Piscinibacter gummiphilus: one gene and its partner. The protein of the gene in region 1 binds, or shares a complex with, the protein of each later gene. Links are inferred from orthologs where the notes say so. Each region holds a gene or a part of one and is shown in the gene's direction. Other genes may lie near its edges. The genes, in order: metK and groL.

Region 1 (3,274 bases):
AGGAACCCCAACAGCAGTCGTGTCGCCACGCGTTTACTCCTTGTTCTCCGAGGCCGCGGGCTGTTCGCGCGGGGCCTTGTACCGGTGGTAGCCCCACAGGTACTGCGACGGGCGCTGGCGGATCAGCCCCTCCATCGCCCGGTTGATCGCGGCCGCGGATTCTGCCGCATCGGCGGGCAGCGCCTCCGGGAACGGCAGGAAGCGCTGCACGAAACCCGCGCCGTGAGGCAGCCGTTCGCCCCAGGTGAGCAGCAGCGTGGCGCCGGTCTGCTGCACGAGGCGCGAGGCCAGCGTCATCGTGTACGCGGGCTGGCCGAAGAACGGGGCCCACACGCCCATGCCGTCGGGCGGCACCTGGTCGGGCAGCAGGCCCACCATCTCGCCCTTGCGCAGGGCCCGGATCATCTGGCGCACGCCCGACAGCGTGGCCGGCGCGGCCATCAGGTTCGGCCGCTCGCGGGAGGTACGGACCAGTTCCTTCAGCAGCGGGTGGCGCGCCGGCCGGTACAGCACGGTGATGGGCTGGGTGGCGCCGAACCGCTCGGCGATGGCCTGGGCCGTCACCTCGAAGCTGCCCATGTGCGGCGTGAGCAGCAGCACGCCCTGGCCCTGGGCCAGCGCGTCGGCCAGCAGCCCCTCGTTCTCGAAGCGCACCTTCGGGAGGATGGGCTCGCCGGGCGGGCGGCCCCACAGGTACGGGATCTCGGCCACCATGCGCCCGGCCGACGCGATGGCACCGCGCCATTCGGCCTCGGGGACACCCGCGAGGGTGGCGTTGGCCTGGAGCCGGCGCCGGTAGGTGGGCGAGCAGGCGTAGGTGATCCAGCCCAGCAGCGCGCCGAGGGCATGCAGCACGCGCAGCGGAAACCTGGAGAACCAACGGAATAGGGTCAGCATCGGGTGGGGAAGTCTCTATAATGCTCGGGTCGCCGAGTTATTGAACTACTTGCAGGGCGACTCAAAAATTCTGCTAAAGCGTTCGCCGCTCGAAAACCCTCCGGTCCGGCAACGCGTTTCCAACCATTGCCTGGAGTTTAAGAGTGTCGAACGATTTCCTTTTCACTTCCGAATCCGTCTCCGAAGGCCACCCCGACAAGGTCGCCGACCAGATCTCGGACGCCATCCTCGACGCCATTTTCAAGCAAGACCCCCGTTCGCGTGTCGCCGCCGAGACGCTGACTAACACGGGTCTCGTGGTGCTCGCCGGTGAAATCACCACGAACGCGCACGTCGACTACATCCAGGTCGCGCGCGACACCATCAAGCGCATCGGCTACGACAACACCGACTACGGCATCGACTACAAGGGTTGTGCCGTGATGGTCTGCTACGACAAGCAGAGCAACGACATCGCCCAGGGCGTCGACCACGCGTCCGACGACCACCTCAACATCGGCGCCGGCGACCAGGGCCTGATGTTCGGCTACGCCTGCGACGAGACGCCGGAACTGATGCCGGCCCCGATCCACTACGCCCACCGCCTCGTCGAGCGCCAGGCCCAGCTGCGCAAGGACGGCCGCCTGCCGTTCCTGCGCCCGGACGCCAAGAGCCAGGTGACGATGCGCTACGTCGACGGCAAGCCGCACTCGATCGACACCGTCGTGCTCTCCACGCAGCACCACCCCGACCAGAGCGAAACCTCGTCGAAGATGAAGCCCTCGTTCATCGAGGCCGTCATCGAGGAGATCATCAAGCCGGTGCTCCCGAAGGAGTGGCTGAAGGAAACGAAGTACCTGATCAACCCGACCGGCCGCTTCGTCATCGGCGGCCCGCAGGGTGACTGCGGCCTGACCGGCCGCAAGATCATCGTCGACACGTACGGCGGCGCCTGCCCGCACGGCGGTGGCGCCTTCAGCGGCAAGGACCCGAGCAAGGTCGACCGCTCGGCCGCCTACGCCGCCCGCTACGTCGCGAAGAACGTCGTGGCCGCCGGCCTCGCCCGCCAGTGCCAGGTGCAGGTGGCGTACGCCATCGGCGTGGCCCGCCCGATGAACGTGACCGTCTACACCGAAGGCACGGGCGTGATCCCCGACGACAAGATCGCCGCGCTCGTCAACGAGCACTTCGACCTGCGTCCGAAGGGCATCATCCAGATGCTCGACCTGCTGCGCCCGATCTACGAGAAGACCGCTGCGTACGGCCACTTCGGCCGGGAAGAGCCGGAGTTCACGTGGGAAGCCACCGACAAGGCCGCCGTGCTTCGCGCCGCGGCTGGCCTGAAGTAAAAGGCCCGTCATCCCGGCGAAGGCCGGGACCCTCGGCGCCCGCAACAGGCGCCGAGGCGTGATCGACCGCACGGGGTCCCGGCCTCCGCCGGGATGACAACGTTGTCGGCCCCGGTTTCCCCGGGCCGACCCTGAGCCGATGTGTGCAGTTGCTGCTGCAGAATGGGCGACCGGCCTTCGGGCCGCCCCGAGCCAGCGACCGCCTTGTTCCGCACCCTGCGAGTTCAACTGATCGTCGGCAGCGTGGCCATCTTCGTGGTCATGCTGGGGCTGCTGCTTTGGAACGCCAACAGCCTCGTCACCACCGCGCTCGCGCGCCAGTTCGACACCGAGGCCGACCAGCTCCGCCCGCTGCTCAACGCCGCCGTCTCGCCGCTGCTGGCCAGCCGCGACTACGCCACCCTCAGCACCGTCGTCCGTGAAAGCGTGGCCGAGCGCGGCCTCGCGTACCTGGAGGTGGTGGACGCGCAGGGCTCCCAGGTGGCGGCGTCGGGCACCATGCCCGCGGGGCAGCCCACGCTCGACGTCGCGATGCCGCTCACCATCGAGGGCCAGCACCTCGGCGCGCTGCGCTTCGGCATCCAGACCCGCGCCATCGCCGAGGCGCAGGCCGCGATGTCCCGCAACGGGCTGCTGATCGGCGGCCTCGTGCTGGCGCTGGGCACCGCGCTGCTCACGCTGTGCATGACCTGGCTCACGAAGGGCCTGCGCCGCATCGCCGAGGCCAGCCAGCAGCTGGCGGCCGGCGGCTCCGGCATCGAGATCCCCGACAGCCCCGTGCTGGAGGTGCGCCAGGTGTCCGACGCGTTCAAGCGCATGGCCCAGGCCGTGCACGAGCGCGAGGCCTACCTCCGCTCGCTGATCGAGACGCTCACCGAAGGCCTGATGGTCACCGACGCGAAGACCCGACAGGTGCTCGACCGCAACGAGGCCGCGGCCGCGATGTACCGCGCCTCGCGCTCGCGCGACGCCGACCTGAAGGGCCCGTACCAGGGCCTGCGCCTGCTGCGCCCGGACGGCACCGACCTGCCCCTGGAGGAACGCCCCAC
Region 2 (3,161 bases), 4.8 Mb from region 1 along the record:
ATCTTCGAGGCTGTCGACAACGACTAGAACATGTTTCACCGCGGGGCGACTCTCAACCGACTACGGATGGGGGCATTGTCAAGTGAGTTTTCTCCCTCCGGTGTGGCTGCTGCCATTGCCCCCGCCATGCGGCCGTTCAACGCCAAGTGAGAAAAGCTCAGGACTTGGTGAGAACCGCCAACTGCCCACGCGCAGGGGCCGTGAGTTCCATTGTTAGTGAGAAAAATTCCAAACTCACTGAGAACCGACAGAGGGTCCCGCTGCAAACCCAGCACTTGAACCCACCCCATCCGGCCCAACTTCAGCAAGCTCTGGCCCGAAGCCAGCAGCCCGGGTCTTGCCAGCCGACCTCGGCTCCCTATAATCCGCTCTGCTAGCACTCGACCCGGTCGAGTGCCAACAGTGGTCCGAACCCCATCGATGCGGACTGCTGGAGATTCGTCAGTGATCGCCAACTAGCGATTTCTGCCCCGCAGAAGTTCGATACCGAGTCATCAAGGAGATGCTATGAAACTTCGTCCGTTGCACGACCGCGTGGTCGTCAAGCGCCTGGAACAAGAAACCAAGACCGCTTCCGGCATCGTGATCCCCGACGCCGCCGCTGAAAAGCCGGACCAGGGTGAAGTCATCGCCATCGGCACCGGCAAGCGCAACGACAAGGGCGAATTCGTCGCCCTGAGCGTCAAGGTCGGTGACCGCGTGCTGTTCGGCAAGTACAGCGGCCAGACCGTCAAGGTCGACGGCGACGAGCTGCTCGTGATGCGCGAAGAAGACCTCTTCGCCGTCGTCGAGAAGTAATCCCCCGCCCCCACAGAATTCGGAGAAATCAACATGGCAGCAAAAGACGTTGTCTTCGGCGGCGAAGCCCGCGCACGCATGGTCGAGGGCGTGAACATCCTCGCCAACGCCGTCAAGGTGACCCTGGGCCCGAAGGGCCGCAACGTGGTGCTCGAGCGTTCGTTCGGCGCCCCCACCGTCACGAAGGACGGTGTGTCGGTCGCGAAGGAAGTCGAGCTCAAGGACAAGCTCCAGAACATGGGCGCCCAGATGGTCAAGGAAGTCGCTTCCAAGACCAGCGACAACGCCGGTGACGGCACCACGACCGCCACGGTGCTGGCTCAAGCCATCGTCCGCGAAGGCATGAAGTACGTGGCCGCCGGCATGAACCCGATGGACCTGAAGCGCGGCATCGACAAGGCCGTCACGGCCCTGGTCGCCGAGCTGAAGAAGGCCTCGAAGGCCACCACCACGTCGAAGGAAATCGCTCAAGTCGGCTCGATCTCGGCCAACAGCGATGAATCCATCGGCAAGATCATCGCCGACGCGATGGACAAGGTGGGCAAGGAAGGCGTGATCACCGTCGAAGACGGCAAGTCGCTCGACAGCGAACTCGACGTCGTCGAAGGCATGCAGTTCGATCGCGGCTACCTGTCGCCGTACTTCATCAACAACCCGGAAAAGCAATCGGCGCTGCTGGACAACCCGTTTGTCCTGCTCTTCGACAAGAAGATCAGCAACATCCGTGACCTGCTGCCGGTGCTGGAGCAAGTGGCCAAGGCCGGCCGTCCGCTGCTGATCATCGCTGAAGAAGTCGAAGGCGAAGCGCTGGCGACCCTGGTGGTCAACACGATCCGCGGCATCCTGAAGGTTGTCGCCGTCAAGGCCCCTGGCTTCGGCGACCGCCGCAAGGCCATGCTCGAAGACATCGCCATCCTGACGGGCGGCAAGGTCATCGCCGAAGAAGTCGGCCTGACCCTCGAGAAGGTCACGCTGGCCGACCTCGGCCAGGCCAAGCGCGTCGAAGTGGGCAAGGAAAACACCACGATCATCGACGGTGCCGGCGCTGCTGCCGACATCGAAGCCCGCGTCAAGCAAGTGCGCGTGCAGATCGAGGAAGCCACGAGCGACTACGACCGTGAGAAGCTGCAAGAGCGCGTGGCCAAGCTGGCCGGCGGTGTTGCCGTGATCAAGGTCGGCGCTGCCACCGAAGTCGAAATGAAGGAAAAGAAGGCCCGCGTCGAAGACGCCCTGCACGCCACGCGTGCGGCGGTGGAAGAAGGCATCGTGGCCGGTGGTGGCGTGGCCCTGCTGCGCGCCAAGCAATCGGCTGGCGCCATCAAGGGTGACAACCCCGACCAGGAAGCCGGCATCAAGCTGGTCCTGCGCGCCATCGAAGCACCGCTGCGCGAGATCGTCGCCAACGCCGGTGGCGAAGCCAGCGTGGTCGTCAATGCCGTCCTGGGCGGCAAGGGCAACTACGGCTTCAACGCCGCCAACGACACGTACGGCGACATGATCGAAATGGGCATCCTGGATCCCACGAAGGTCACCCGCACGGCCCTGCAGAACGCGGCTTCGGTCGCTTCGCTGATGCTGACCACGGAAGCCATGGTCGCCGAGTCCCCGAAGGACGACGCTCCGGCCGCCGGCGGCATGGGCGGTGGCATGGGTGGCATGGGCGGCATGGGCATGGACATGTGATGTCCCGGCCGGACCCCTCCGGTCCGGCCAGTTGCCTCGCGCACATCGAAAAGGGCTGCTTCGGCAGCCCTTTTTTACGGGCCGAACACGGCGCATTTCGTCACCAACGCCTTTTTGCCACCGCCGCATAATGGCGTCGATGGCGACCGTAGTCCCCCCCCTGCTCCAATCCTTCGTCGACGCCGAACTCGGCCAGTCGGCCGACCTGATCGCCCGCACGCTCGCGACCATCCAGAGCCAGCTGCGCCAATCCGGCGACGGCATGCTGGCCGCAGCCGAGCGCCAGCACCACTTCGACCTCGCCCAGGCCCTGGCCCAGCACCAGGTCACGTTCCAGCGCCGCTTCGTCGACGCACTGCGCGATGCGGTCGTCGCGGAACTGAACCCCACGGACGACACCGCCAGCGGCATGTCCCTGGCCTCCAGCGGGCTGGGCGGCCTGCACCTGATGGACGAGACGCGGGTCGAGTCCGAGATCGGGCTCTCGCGCGCCATCCAGGAGATCGACACCGCCGCCGAATGGGAGCTGCGCGAACTGCAGACGTTCACGTCCACGCTGCGCGGCCAGGAACACGTCACCGCCGAGTCGAACCCGATGCGCCCCCGCGTCTACGCGAAGGCGCTGGCGGAGGCCTCGGAGGCCCTGCCCGTCCTGCCGGTGCAGCAGGCGCTGCTGCTGC

The links.
Region 2: the proteins of metK (region 1) and groL are in contact, whole or in part, in a cryo-EM structure (PDB 8P4O), measured with the Escherichia coli proteins. The link is inferred for Piscinibacter gummiphilus from one-to-one orthologs.

What each region holds. Positions count from the first base shown.
Region 1 is NZ_CP015118.1:693,029-696,302, reverse strand. What follows is about bases 175-3,132. They hold metK (methionine adenosyltransferase), read left to right. Parts: upstream 175-1,040; coding sequence 1,041-2,225; downstream 2,226-3,132. Other genes in these bases: A4W93_RS03150 (ATP-binding protein), read left to right, coding at 2,430-3,132; A4W93_RS03160 (lysophospholipid acyltransferase family protein), read right to left, coding at 175-897. Also shown: A4W93_RS03165 (LpxL/LpxP family acyltransferase), read right to left, coding at 1-29; more of A4W93_RS03160, read right to left, coding at 34-174; more of A4W93_RS03150, read left to right, coding at 3,133-3,274. UniProt on the Escherichia coli protein: Catalyzes the formation of S-adenosylmethionine (AdoMet) from methionine and ATP.
Region 2 is NZ_CP015118.1:5,500,424-5,503,584, forward strand. Bases 312-3,156 are described here. They hold groL (chaperonin GroEL), read left to right. Parts: upstream 312-831; coding sequence 832-2,481; downstream 2,482-3,156. Other genes in these bases: groES (co-chaperone GroES), read left to right, coding at 508-798; A4W93_RS25140 (DUF1631 family protein), read left to right, coding at 2,621-3,156. Outside these bases: more of A4W93_RS25140, read left to right, coding at 3,157-3,161.